4 regions of the Tardiphaga sp. P4_G1 genome follow, and region 4 is predicted to be linked to each of the others. Evidence: predicted binding sites of a transcription regulator. Region 4 holds the regulator's gene; each other region holds the start of a gene.
The links. Region 4 encodes LexA, which represses DNA repair genes until DNA is damaged. Its sites were predicted from a motif close to TGTTCNNNNTGTGTTCNG; they were not measured.

Region 1 (3,260 bases), on a different contig from region 4:
AAGCGATCCGCAAGATCGTGCGCGCATGGATTGCCGATCCCGGCGTGGACGCGATCATCACGACCGGCGGCACGGGGTTCACCGGCCGCGATGTCACGCCGGAAGCCATCGAGCCTCTGTTCGAGAAGCGGATGGATGGTTTCTCGATTGCGTTTCACATGCTGAGCCACGCCAAGATCGGTACCTCGACGATCCAGAGCCGCGCGACTGCTGGCACCGCCGGCGCGACATTTATCTTCTGCCTGCCGGGTTCGCCCGGCGCCTGCCGCGATGGCTGGGACGGCATCCTTGCCGCGCAACTAGATTACCGCACAAAGCCCTGCAATTTCGTGGAGATCATGCCGCGGCTGGATGAGCATCTGCGACGTCCCAAAGCGAAGGGCGCGTCGGTCTAGAGCACGAGCTCCCAGGTCTCACCGATCAAATCCTGCCCGAAATTGCGATGCGGCTCGGTGGCGACCAGCGCGAAGCCTGAATCCTGATAGATTTTTCGCGCTGCGCCAAGATTGCTCTGGGTCCAGAGCGTGATCCTGCGATAGCCGCATTGCCGCGCAAAGGTGATGGATTCCGTCACCATGCGCTGGCCGAGCTTTTGTCCGCGCGCCTTGGGATCGATCAGCAAGAGCCGAAACTTGGCGACGTCGTCGGATGCCTTCACGAGAAACAGCGAGCCGACGGGCGCGCCGTCCATCTCGGCGATCCAGCAGCGTTCGCGCGTGGCATCGCATGATGCGACGAATTCTGCAGCGATGTCGGCTACCAGCGCCTTAAAGGATGCATCGAACCCGTATTCGGCCGCATAGAGCTCGCCGTGACTGCGGATGACCCAGTCGATATCGCCAGGCTGGAGATCGCGTAGCACTGCAAGCTGAACGGCATCGGGGGCTTGGGCGGCCATGATCAGGCAACGATGATCCGGCTGCGCAGCAATGTGCGTGAGGAGCGGCCGAGCTGGCGCAGCAACCGCGCTTCCGAGCGCCGGGCATCGGGCGCGTAGCCGCCGAGACGATCATAGTGTTCGCGGCCGATCAGCAGGCCCTGATCGGCCTTGGGTCCCGTGATCATCCGGACCAGGTGCTTCAGGCCATCGCGAAAATTGGTCTCGTCATAGGGCGAGCGCGCATAGCGGAAAATGCCCGCGCGGGGGCGGTTGCTGGTCGATACGCGCTGGATGAATTGCTGGGTCTCCTCGATCCAGCCGGCATCGAGCACGGCGCCGGCATGGAGAAACATTAGCCAGGGCGAGCGCGCCTGCTTGGCGCCGGCGGCCATCGCCGCGGCGCGCGATCCCTGCGAGGTCAGGAAGCCGCAGCCCGCGACATCGGCGACACGTTCGATGACATCGGTGCCAGCGCGATCGACCAGCAGCACTTCGCGGATCACACCGGCAGCAGCGCCCGGCACCAGCGCTGCCAGTGTGGCAACAGCGGGCTGTTCGACGCCTTCGGTGGGGATGATCACGCTCAGCATGGGTGTCGGATGATACCTCTCAACAACGGGGTGGCCGCGTTATCGTTTCGTCATAGTCTATGCGGCACCGGCGGCTGCTGCAATTTCGGGGCGGTTCGACTTTCGGCCGCCCCTGCAAGGCGGCGGGAGAATGCACAGTGCCCCGATCGTGTGCCACCGTATTTATGTTCTTGCTTTGTTCCGTTTGTGCGCTATCGTGGCTTCATGAGTCGCCAGATCGCTGCCCTCAAGCACCCGCCGGTCCCGGCGCCCTCCGATAAGCCGGCGGGTGCGCTTTCCCCTTTTCCCGAGATCGCGGTGGCGATCGACAAGCAGCGGCGACGCGGCCGCGGTGCCCAGTCCAACGACAGCGGACGCTACGAGGCCGAGGCCCGGGTCGCCTTTGATGACGGCTGGCAGAGCCTCGATGAATTGCCGCCGTTCAAGACGACCGTTGCGACGGACACCGCGCGCAAGGTCATCACGCGCAACGAGTCGCCGGATATCGGCTTCGACCGTTCGATCAATCCCTATCGTGGCTGCGAGCATGGCTGCGTCTATTGTTTCGCGCGGCCGACCCACGCCTATCTCGGTCTCTCGCCCGGGCTCGATTTCGAAGCCAAACTGTTCGTGAAGCCCGATGCGCCGGCGCTGCTCGAGAAGGAGCTGGCCGCCGCCGAATACGAGCCGAAGATGATCGCGATCGGTACCAATACCGATCCGTATCAGCCGATCGAGCGCGAGCGGCAGGTGATGCGCGGCATTCTCGAAGTGCTGGAGAAGACCGGTCATCCCGTCGGCATCGTCACGAAGTCGGCTTTGGTGACGCGCGATATCGATATCCTGGCGAGGATGGCGAAGCGCAATCTGGTCAAAGTGGCGTTGTCGGTGACGTCGCTCGATCCGAAGCTAGCGCGCACCATGGAGCCGCGCGCGTCGACACCGTCGAAGCGACTGGAAGCTTTGCGGCAGCTATCTGAGGCTGGCATTCCGACCACGGTGATGGTGGCGCCGGTGATCCCCGCGCTGAATGACAGCGAGATCGAGCGCATTCTCGATGCCGCCGCTCATGCCGGCGTCAAGGAAGCCAGCTACGTTTTGCTGCGGCTGCCGATGGAAGTGCGCGATCTGTTTCGCGAATGGCTGATCGCGAATTATCCGGATCGCTATCGCCATGTCTTCACGCTGATCCGCGAAATGCGCGGCGGCCGCGATTACGACTCGCAATGGGGCACGCGCATGAAGGGCACGGGGCCTATGGCCTGGATGATCGGTCGCCGCTTCGAGATCGCCTGCACGAAGCTTGGCCTCAACAAGCGTCGTTCGAAGCTCACCCTCGATCATTTCGAGAAGCCGGCCGGTGCCGGTCAGCAATTGAATCTGTTCTAACTCCGCAGGTCTCGCAGCGTACGGAGTGGTGGAGAGGGGACGTTGGCAGGAAACCAGAGCCTGCCAACGTCCCTCTTTTCGATCTATAGAGTGAGTACAGGAGTGACGCGCATGACGATGAAGAAACCACCCGCGCCAATCGCGCGCATGACGGTGATCACGCTGGGCGTCGCGGATATGCGCAGGAGCATTGCGTTCTACGAAGCGCTGGGCTTTACGCGAAAGGCCCGTGGCTCGGGCGATGCCATCGCCTTTTTCGACACCGGCGCCAGCGTCCTCGCGCTGTTTCCGTGGGATCAACTGGCGCAGGACGCGACATTGCCTGACCATCCAAGGCCGCAGGCGTTTCGCGGCAGCACGCTGGCGTGGAATTGCCGCTCCGAAGGCGAGGTCGATGCGGTCCTCGCTTTCGCTGTCGATTG
Region 2 (3,260 bases), on a different contig from region 4:
CATGCCATCGCGAAAGCGACCCGGCACCAGCACTTTCGGCACGTCGCAATGGGCGACCTGGCCGAGCGCATGGACGCCGGCATCGGTGCGACCGGCGCCATGGACGCGGATCGGCTCGCCGCAAATGGCCTCGGCAGCACGCTCCAGCGCGCCCTGTACGGTCAGCGTCGCGTTGGCCTGCACCTGCCATCCGGAAAATGGCGCGCCGTCATATTCGATGATCATCTTGTAGCGCGGCATCAGCCCACCCGCAGAGGCGGCTTCAACGGCGTGCCACGCAGAAATTCACTGGCCTTCATCGGCTGCTTGCCCGCGCGCTGCAGGTCGATGATCCGGATCGCGCCCTCGCCGCAGGCGACGGTGAGCTGATCGTCGATGATCTCGCCGGGCGCGCCCGCGCCCTTTGCGAGCTCGCAGCGCAGAACCTTCACGCGCACCGCCTCGCCCTCGATCGGCACTTCGCACCACGCGCCGGGAAACGGTGACAGCCCATGGCAATGCCGAAGCACGTCGCGCGCCGGCTTCGACCAGTCGATCTTGGCCTCCGCTTTGTCGATCTTGGCCGCGTAAGTGACGCCGTCTGCGCTCTGCGGGGTCAGGCTCAGCCGTCCCCTTTCCAGCGCCCCCATGGCCCGCACCATCAAGTCGGCACCAAGCGGCGCCAGCGCATCGTGCAGGTCCAGCGCCGTCATCGCATCGGTGATCGCCAGGCGCTCGGCCATGGCGACATCGCCGGTGTCGAGGCCGACATCCATCTTCATCACCATGACGCCGCTCTCGGCGTCGCCTTCCATGATCGCGCGATTGATCGGCGCCGCGCCGCGCCAGCGCGGCAGCAGCGAGCCGTGCAGGTTGAAGCAACCTAGGGGCGGCACATCGAGAATGTTCTGCGGCAGGATCATGCCGTAGGCGACGACGACCGCAGCCTCGGCCTCATGCGACCGGAACTCGACTTCCGCCTCCGGCGTCCGCAGCGTTTTCGGCGTGAAGACGGGAATGCCGAGCCGTTCCGCCTCGCGCGCCACGGGCGTCGGCTGCAGCTTCATGCCACGACCGGCGGGCTTTGCTTCGCGGGTATAGACCGCGACGATCTCATGGCCATGGGCCACGAGTTCGAGCAGCGTCGGCACCGCGAAATCCGGCGTGCCCATGAAGATCAAACGAAGCGACATAGGTCGGAGCCGATCTGTTGCAGCGTTGCGCGGAGAAACCTACTCCGCGCGCTTGGCGAGCTTGGTGAACTTCTTCAGCACGCGGTCGCGCTTCAGCTTGGAAAGGTAATCGACGAACAGCACGCCATTGAGATGGTCGATCTCGTGCTGAATGCAGGTCGCGAACAGGCCGCTGGCCTCTTCCTCGATGGTCTTGCCGTCGAGGTCCATATAGCGGATCCGCACCGTCGCCGGACGTTCCACTTCCTCGTAATATTCAGGGATCGACAGACAGCCTTCCTCATAGACCGAGAGTTCTTCCGAGGCCGAGATGATCTCCGGATTGATGAAGACGCGCGGCTTCTTGCCGTCCTCCTCATCGTCCTTCTTGGCGATGTCCATGGTGATCAGCCGCAGCGGAACCGCGATCTGGATCGCCGCCAGCCCGATCCCGGGTGCGTCGTACATCGTCTCGAACATGTCGTCGGCGAGCTTGCGCACCTCTGACGTCACCTTCTCGACTGGTTTGGAGATCAGCCGCAACTGTTTGTCGGGCAGGATAATGATTTCACGAATGGCCATGGCGGCGATTTAATCTGCGCGCCGGTCCGGGTCAATCCGCTGGAAAAGCTGGACTTTGAAGGACGTTAACTCCCCGCTAACCATGAAAATTGAGGCGCGGTTAACCATGCTGGTTAAGGTCCGCTTAACCACATTTCTTAGGCTTGGGTTAACCAGGAAAATTCATTTTGCATTAACCATAAATGTTCCCTCTTCGTTCGCGCAACCGACCGAATCGGCTACAAGGATGGGATGAACGAGATTCTTTTCATGATCGACGACATGCCGGTCACCGCCGGCGTGGCATTGATGGGCTTCAGTGCTCTGGCGCTGGGTTTGCTGCTCACCATCGCCATCATCATCGCTCGCTCCGGTAGCCGCGGCGCCGCCATGGCCATGGCCCAGGCGATCCGCGCCGACGAACTGGAAGAACGCCTCAGCGAAGTGCTGAAAGCACAGAACGAAGCCACCGGCCGCGTCGACGCCATGGGCCAGGCCTTGGCAGGCCGTCAGGCCGACATGGCACGCGCGGTGTCCGAGCGACTGGACTCCGTGACCCATCGCGTCGGCCAATCCATGGAACAGACCACACGCAACACGATGGAAAGCCTGAGCGCGCTGCATGAGCGGCTGGGCATCATCGACAACGCCCACAAGAACCTCACTGACCTCACCTCGCAGGTGACGACGCTCCGCGACGTGCTCGCCAACAAGCAGTCGCGCGGCGCCTTCGGTCAGGCGCGGATGGAAAGTATCGTCAAGGACGGCATGCCGAGCGGCGCCTATGCGTTCCAGCACACGCTGTCGTCGGGCAAGCGGCCGGATTGCGTGATCTTCCTGCCGGACCAGCGCCCGCTGTGCATCGACGCAAAATTCCCGCTGGAAGCCGTCACGGCGCTGCATGACGCACGCAGCGACGAGGAAAAGAAATACGCGGCGCAGCGCTTGCGCGCCGACGTGATGAAGCATGTCACCGACATCGCCGAGAAGTATCTGGTTGCCGGCGAGACGCAGGATACGGCGCTGATGTTCGTGCCGTCGGAATCCGTCTATGCGGAAATCCACGACGGATTCGATGACATCATCCAGAAGGCCTATCGCGCCCGCGTCGTCTTGGTGTCGCCGTCGCTGTTGATGCTGGCGATCCAGGTGATGCAGCAGATTCTCAAAGACGCGCGGATGCGCGACGCCGCCGACCAGATCCGTACCGAGGTGCTGAATTTGGGCGACGACCTCACCCGGTTGCGCGATCGCGTGATAAAGCTGCAGACCCATTTCGGACAAGCCAATGAGGACGTCCGCCAGATACTGATTTCCGCCGACAAGATCGAAAAGCGCGCCGGCCGCATCGAGGAACTGGATTTCAGCAAGAGCGAGCCGGCGGCCGAGGTAGCCCCGGTCATCGCGAAGACCGCCGCCCCCGACATGTTCGCGCCACTGCCGCGCAAGATTCAGGCAGGGGAATAGCTCCAGAACTCCAACTGTCATCGCCCGGCCGAGCGCGCAATTGCGCGCTTGGACCGGGCGATCCAGTATCCGGCGGCGGTT
Region 3 (3,260 bases), on a different contig from region 4:
GGTGCAGGCGCAGATTCTCAACCTGATGCGCGAACTGCAGGACAAATTCGGCCTGACCTATCTGTTCATCAGCCACAACCTTGCTGTGGTCCGGCACATGGCTGACCGGATCGGCGTGATGTATCTCGGGCGAATCGTGGAGATTGCGGAAGGGCGCGAACTCTTCCGCGCGCCGCGCATGCCCTATACGCGCATGCTGCTGGGCGCAGTGCCGGATCTGGCCATGTCAGGCCGCGCGCGCATCGCGGTCTCCGGCGAGATTCCCAATCCGATCGATCCGCCCTCCGGCTGCACGTTTCATCCGCGCTGCCCGGAAGTGTTCGATCTCTGTCGCAAGGTGGTGCCGGATCTGGTCGACGGCGTTGCCTGTCATGCGGTCAACAAACTGATCGCACCACCAAACACAGCTACTCCCGCCGCACGGTGATAGTTACGATCAGCGCGCACTCAGATCAGGGTGTCCTGAAACGACAACGCGGCAGGCACCGCAGGGTATCGGCAACAGACCCCCACAGCACCCACCGCGAAATCATTCAGCCGACACTATCGGCTGCAGGACCGGCCCGGCAAGATCACTAACGCATGAACGTCAGTGAGTCTCCGGACCCGATCCGATCAATCTTCTGCCGGCTCCTCGCCGTCACCGCCGTCTTCGTCGCGCTCGACGGGACCGGCGAGAATCTGCTCGGCGATCAGGCCGGAATTCTGCCGGATCGAGGCTTCGATCTTGGCGGTCATGTCCGGATTGGCTTTCAGGAAGGCCTTGGAATTTTCGCGGCCCTGACCGAGACGCTGGCTGTCATAGGAGAACCAGGCGCCGGACTTCTCGACGATGCCGGCCTTGACGCCGAGATCGAGGATCTCGCCCATCTTGGAGACGCCTTCGCCATACATGATGTCGAATTCGACCTGCTTGAAGGGCGGCGCCAGCTTGTTCTTCACGACCTTGACGCGGGTCGAATTGCCGACCACTTCGTCGCGCTCCTTGATCGCGCCGATGCGGCGGATGTCGAGACGGACCGAGGCGTAGAATTTCAGCGCATTGCCGCCGGTGGTGGTCTCCGGCGAGCCATACATCACACCGATCTTCATGCGGATCTGGTTGATGAAGATCACCATCGTATTGGATTTGTTGATCGAGGCGGTTAGCTTGCGCAGCGCCTGGCTCATCAGACGAGCCTGCAGGCCGGGCAGCGCGTCGCCCATTTCGCCTTCGAGTTCGGCGCGCGGCACCAGCGCTGCCACGGAGTCGATGATCAGCACGTCCACCGCGCCGGAGCGCACCAGCGTGTCGGCGATTTCCAGCGCCTGTTCGCCGTGGTCCGGCTGCGAGATCAGGAGTTCATCGACATTGACCCCCAGCTTGCGGGCATAGACCGGGTCGAGCGCGTGTTCGGCGTCGATGAAGGCGCAGATGCCGCCCTTCTTCTGGGCCTCGGCGGCGCAATGCAGCGCCAAAGTGGTCTTGCCCGAGGATTCCGGTCCGTAGATCTCGATCACACGGCCCTTGGGCAGACCGCCGACGCCGAGCGCGATATCGAGGCCGAGCGAGCCCGACGAAATCACCTCGATGTCCATCGACCGGTCGTTCTTGCCGAGCTTCATCACCGAGCCCTTGCCGAACTGGCGCTCGATCTGGGAGAGCGCGGCCGACAGGGCCTTGGTCTTGTCCATGGAGGATCCTTCAACGATACGCAGGGCAGTCGGAGTGGTAGCCATTGATCTAGCTCCTTATGAAGGGATTCGCGACAGGACAAACGGCAAGCGCCAAAGGATGGCGGCGCTGTTCGGGTTGAAAACAATGTACCCTATCTGTTCTATGTTCGCAATATGTTCTTTTGGGAATTTTGGGTACTGCCTGTTTTGACCCTCAGTGGCCTAGTTTGATTTCGGCTGTGGCCTATTATGAAAAAATGACCGCAGAGAAAAAAATCGTTGCAACTGGGATTTGGCTTTACGACCGAACCGCCCCTAGGCGGATTGCTATCTACGCCCAGCCCGCGCGGTTTGCGTCGTCTCGATATGACAACGATGACCAATTGGACGAAAGCCGTCCGATTCCAGAAACGCCAGATGGACTCGTTTATACGTGCGACCTCACGGGAGGGAGCCACCACACCCTCGACGAGGCGAAGGATTGGGCCGACCAACAACCATGGGGGCCGGTTGAATGGGACTAAGGCCGCCTCAGTGGGCGGCCTCTTTCATTCTTCGTCATCTTCGTCGATATCGTTCAAAAACGACAGCCACCCGATTTGGACTCATCGAGCCACTTTTGAACCTTCCTGCACGTTTCCCGCACAACAGGATGTCCGCATCGCTCATGCGTTCAATCCGACATGGGAAGGTCACACGCCGTGAAGACGATCGCACTGCTCTCCGTCGCTGCCCTGTTGCTCGTGGAACTCAGCGGCGCGATGCCGAGGTCGAGCGTGGGTGGCCCGCTGACCATCATGCTGATCATGTTGATCGCCATGCTGGCCGTGGGAATTCACGAGGCCTGGACAAAGAAGCGCGGCCCGCTTGGATGGATCGCGAGTATTGTCGCTTCGGTCATCGGCGGCTTCGTGGCGGCGAGCCTGGTCAGCCTAGTCATGGACATGATCCGCCCGCACCTGCACCTCAACGGGTCGCTCGTATCCTCGCAACATCCTCTGCTCTATATCTCGCTCGCGGGCATGGCGATCCTCACGGTGCTCGGATCATGGATCACGCTGCAGATCCCACGCTGGTTCGTGACGCGCAGCGAAGCACCCCGTAGCGGTGCATGAGGCGGATCACCCTTCTTTGAACCTTCTTGCAGCTTTCCTGCACAACAGGGTGTGAAGTCAGCGAGTGATATCCGATGAACAGAAATCAGCGCATGGTCGTGGTAACAGCACTCTGCGTGATCGCAACCGTGCTGGCATTTACATTTCTCGTGTGGTCACACGGGCACATATCCAACGCCGCAAAATTTGTCGTCTTCTATACGAACACCGACCCCAGTTACCCCGGCCTCGTGAACTATTGGGGCATCTACATTCGGCACGGTCTTGCCGGATACCTGCTCGGTCTGATTGCGCCTATCTGCCTTCTGGCGGTCGCAGCATTCGTTGCCCTGGGCAGGCCTTCATCGGGCGATCTGGGAACGTTGCCAAGGTAAGGCCGCCTCGGGGCGCGGCCTCTTTTGGTCAGTGCAGCGGTTGAACCGGCCGGACGCCCGGGTCACCCCAAGACAGGCAAGTCGGGTCACACAAACTGCGAGCCCGGCACACTCT
Region 4 (3,260 bases):
CCTCGCCCGATCATTCCGCGACGGCGCGCGTGGCACTATGGGGCGGACGCGAGATCGCGATGCTCGTACTGGCTTCGCTGGTCGCGGGCCTTGCCACCACGCCCTATGCCGCATTTCATTTCCATCGCGTCACGCCTTATGGCGTCGTCGCCAATCTCCTGGCGATGCCGGTGGTCTCGGCGTTGGTGATGCCGGCCGGCATTCTCGGTTTGGTGGCCATGCCGTTCGGCTTTGACGGTGTGTTCTGGCGGCTGATGGATGTCGGCATCCAGTGGATGATTGTCGTCACGCAATGGGTGGCAGCCTTGCCCGGCGCCATCGGCCGGATGCCGGCCTTTGGCACCGGGCCGCTGATATCAGCCAGTATCGGCATCATCGTGCTGGGATTGCTGCGCACGCCGTTGCGCTTCGCGGGGGCTGCCGTGCTTGCAATCTCGATTGTGTGGGCATTGCTGGTGAAGCAGCCCGATGTGCTGATCTCGGGTGACGGTCACAGCGTCGCGGTGCGGGGCAGGGACGGGCATCTCCACGTGATGCGCAGCGCCAAGGATACATTTTTGTTGAAAGAGTGGCTCGCCGGCGATGCCGATGCGCGTCTGCCGACCGATGCCTCCGTCAGCCACGGTGTGTCCTGCGACCGCGACGGGTGCATCGCGGCGCTGGCCGATGGCGCTTTGGTGGCGCTGGTTCTACAGCCGGATGCTTTCACAGATGATTGCGAGAAAGCGGCGCTGATCGTCACGACGAAACAACCGCCGAGGGATTGCCGTGCGCTGGTGATCGATCAGGACCGCCTGCAACGAAACGGTGCGGTAAGCCTGCAGCGAACCGCCAACGGCCTTGCGATCGATGCCGTGCGACCGCGTGGCCTGGACCGTCCGTGGTCACCAGCCATTCCCGATCAGCCTCTGTCCGATAGGTTGGAGACCAGTCGTCCGCCGCAAAACCGGCCGGTGGATGCGACGCCGGTGGAAACCGATCTTCAACCCGAAGATCAGTAATCCGCCGAGGCGCAAATCTCAGTAGCGGCGATACAGCCCGATCAGCTTGCCCTGAATGCGCACCCGGTTGGGTGGCAGGATACGGACCTCGTAGGCGTCATTCGCAGGCTCCAGCGCGATCGACGCGCCGCGGCGGCGGAAGCGCTTCAGCGTGGCTTCCTCGTCGTCGATCAGGGCCACCACGATGTCGCCAGTGTCGGCGCTTTCGTTGCGCTGGATCAGCACGGTGTCGCCATCGAGAATGCCGGCGTCCTGCATGGAATCGCCGCGCACTTCGAGCGCGTAATGTTCGCCGGAGCCGAGCATGTCGGCGGGCATGCTGATGGTGTGGCTGCGGGTCTGCAGTGCCTCGATCGGCGTACCTGCCGCGATCCGGCCCATCACCGGGATGGCAACTGTGCGGCCATTGTCATCATCGCCGCTGTTGCTAGCGATGCTGGCGGCGGAACGCACCTTGCCAAGCGTGCCTTCGATGACGCTGGGCGTGAAGCCGCGGCGGCCGGTACCGCCGGTGACCGGCGCGCCGAGCTCTGGCAGCTTGATGACTTCGATGGCACGGGCGCGGTTGGGCAGACGGCGTATGAAGCCGCGTTCTTCCAGTGCGGTGATCAGACGATGGATGCCGGATTTGGAGCGCAGGTCGAGCGCATCCTTCATCTCGTCGAAGGAGGGCGGGACGCCAGCTTCCTTCAGCCGTTGATCGATGAATCGCAGGAGTTCGTATTGTTTGCGCGTGAGCATCTGAAGCCATCCTCAGTTGACGGTGTCGGCCGCCGCGTGCGTTTCAAAGGGCCTTCGAACAGTGAGCCTCAATCCAGAGACGATCGTTCGAAGATCGGTTGCGCGAGTTCGGGCACTCTCAAACTACTCAAAGCCACAGAATCTCGAAACAAATCATGAACGAACACTATATGTTCCATATGTGTTCTGCAATGCTTAATTTGCCGTCAACAGAACGCACGTTGAGCGAGGTTTGAGGAGGCTGTTCCTCACCAGTCGTCGACCCTCTACGGACATGGAAAATGCTTCCGCGGTCGCTTGGGCTACGCGGACGTCATGCGCCCAATGGGCGGCGGCGGAGTTGTGGAGCCGGTCGCCAGCGAGCGCTGAACCATGATCGTGTCGGCCCAGCGGCCCGAGCGATAGGCGACGCCGGGCAGCAAGCCGACGCGCGCAAAGCCAAAGCTCTCATGCAAGCCGAGCGAGGCCGTGTTGTCGGCATCGATGTAGCCGATGATCTGCCGAAAGCCGGCCGCCGCGCAGACGTCGATCAACTCGCGCATCAGCAGCCGGCCGATGCCTCGGCCGACATGCCCGTGGTGGATATAGATCGAATGCTTGACCGTGTAGCGATAGGCCGGTCGCTTCCGAAACAGCACCACATAGGCGTAGCCGATGACCTCGCCGCCTTGCGTGGCGACGAGGTGCGGGAACCGTTTGCTGCGCAGGTTCTTGCGCCGGTCTCTGAGATCGTCGGGCTGCGGCGTGTCGGCGTCGCTGACGCCTTCCTCAACGCCTTGCCGGATGTGCCGGCGATAGATCGCCAGCATGGCATCGACGTCGGTGTCGCGTGACGGTCGGATGACGACCGGCTGTTCGAGTTCCGTTGGCAAATCAGGCTCCTTACGTGCTCCCTATTCGGAGACCACGTAAGTGTAAAGTCGGATCCGGCCATTGGCGTCGACCTTGCGGTAGATGCCCTGGATTTCGACGTCGAAGCCCGGGAAGGTGTTGAAGCAGGTCTCGAACATCCTGAGATAATCGATCATCGGCTTTGACCGTTCAGTGAGCCGTTCTCCGGGGACGATCGTGGCGATGCCGGGCGGGTAGACCACGAACGGCGTCGTCGCGACGCGCCCGAAGATCTCATCGATGGGGAGGTAATCGACGTCGTTGCGCACCAGACAGCGCGCAGCATCATGGGGCGACATGGCGATCTCCGGCAGATGGTCAGCGGAGAATTGCCTGGTCTGAAGTTCGCTCACATTGGCCTCGCGGAAGAACCGGTGCATGTCGCCGCACAGATCCCGCAGGCGTATGCCCGCATAACGCGCCGGCCTGCGCCGCGCGAATTCCGGGATGACGTCTTCAAGCAGAGCGTTGTCGTCATGAAACTTCTTGAAAGCGACGAGGCCCGATATCAGCGTGCCGGCCTTGCTGGCTTCCACGCCGGGCGTCAGCAGGAAGAGCAGCGAGTTGAGATCGTTTTTCTCCGGCACGATGCGGTTTTCGCGCAGGAACTGCGCCACCACCGGAGCA

Region 1: the regulator LexA is predicted to act here: its motif matches at 1,636-1,653, upstream of AC1DUY_RS27870 (PA0069 family radical SAM protein).
Region 2: the regulator LexA is predicted to act here: its motif matches at 1,917-1,934, upstream of AC1DUY_RS25060 (DNA recombination protein RmuC).
Region 3: the regulator LexA is predicted to act here: its motif matches at 1,821-1,838, upstream of recA (recombinase RecA).

The regions. Positions count from the first base shown of each region.
Region 1 is NZ_JBFUJU010000014.1:63,783-67,042, reverse strand. Features, by position in the region: gene moaB (molybdenum cofactor biosynthesis protein B) at 1-395, shown strand, start outside; partial or broken gene AC1DUY_RS27880 (GNAT family N-acetyltransferase) at 392-865, opposite strand; gene AC1DUY_RS27875 (glycosyltransferase) at 901-1,470, opposite strand; gene AC1DUY_RS27870 (PA0069 family radical SAM protein) at 1,675-2,838, shown strand; gene AC1DUY_RS27865 (VOC family protein) at 2,956-3,260, shown strand, end outside.
Region 2 is NZ_JBFUJU010000011.1:194,113-197,372, forward strand. Features, by position in the region: gene truA (tRNA pseudouridine(38-40) synthase TruA) at 1-240, opposite strand, end outside; gene fmt (methionyl-tRNA formyltransferase) at 240-1,172, opposite strand; gene def (peptide deformylase) at 1,212-1,733, opposite strand; gene AC1DUY_RS25060 (DNA recombination protein RmuC) at 1,965-3,179, shown strand.
Region 3 is NZ_JBFUJU010000005.1:237,827-241,086, reverse strand. Features, by position in the region: gene AC1DUY_RS13870 (ABC transporter ATP-binding protein) at 1-427, shown strand, start outside; gene recA (recombinase RecA) at 616-1,719, opposite strand; gene AC1DUY_RS13860 (hypothetical protein) at 2,358-2,771, shown strand; gene AC1DUY_RS13855 (hypothetical protein) at 2,846-3,145, shown strand.
Region 4 is NZ_JBFUJU010000001.1:682,733-685,992, reverse strand. Features, by position in the region: gene AC1DUY_RS03375 (ComEC/Rec2 family competence protein) at 1-1,001, shown strand, start outside; gene lexA (transcriptional repressor LexA) at 1,020-1,742, opposite strand; gene AC1DUY_RS03365 (N-acetyltransferase family protein) at 2,045-2,614, opposite strand; gene AC1DUY_RS03360 (Orn/Lys/Arg family decarboxylase) at 2,636-3,260, opposite strand, start outside.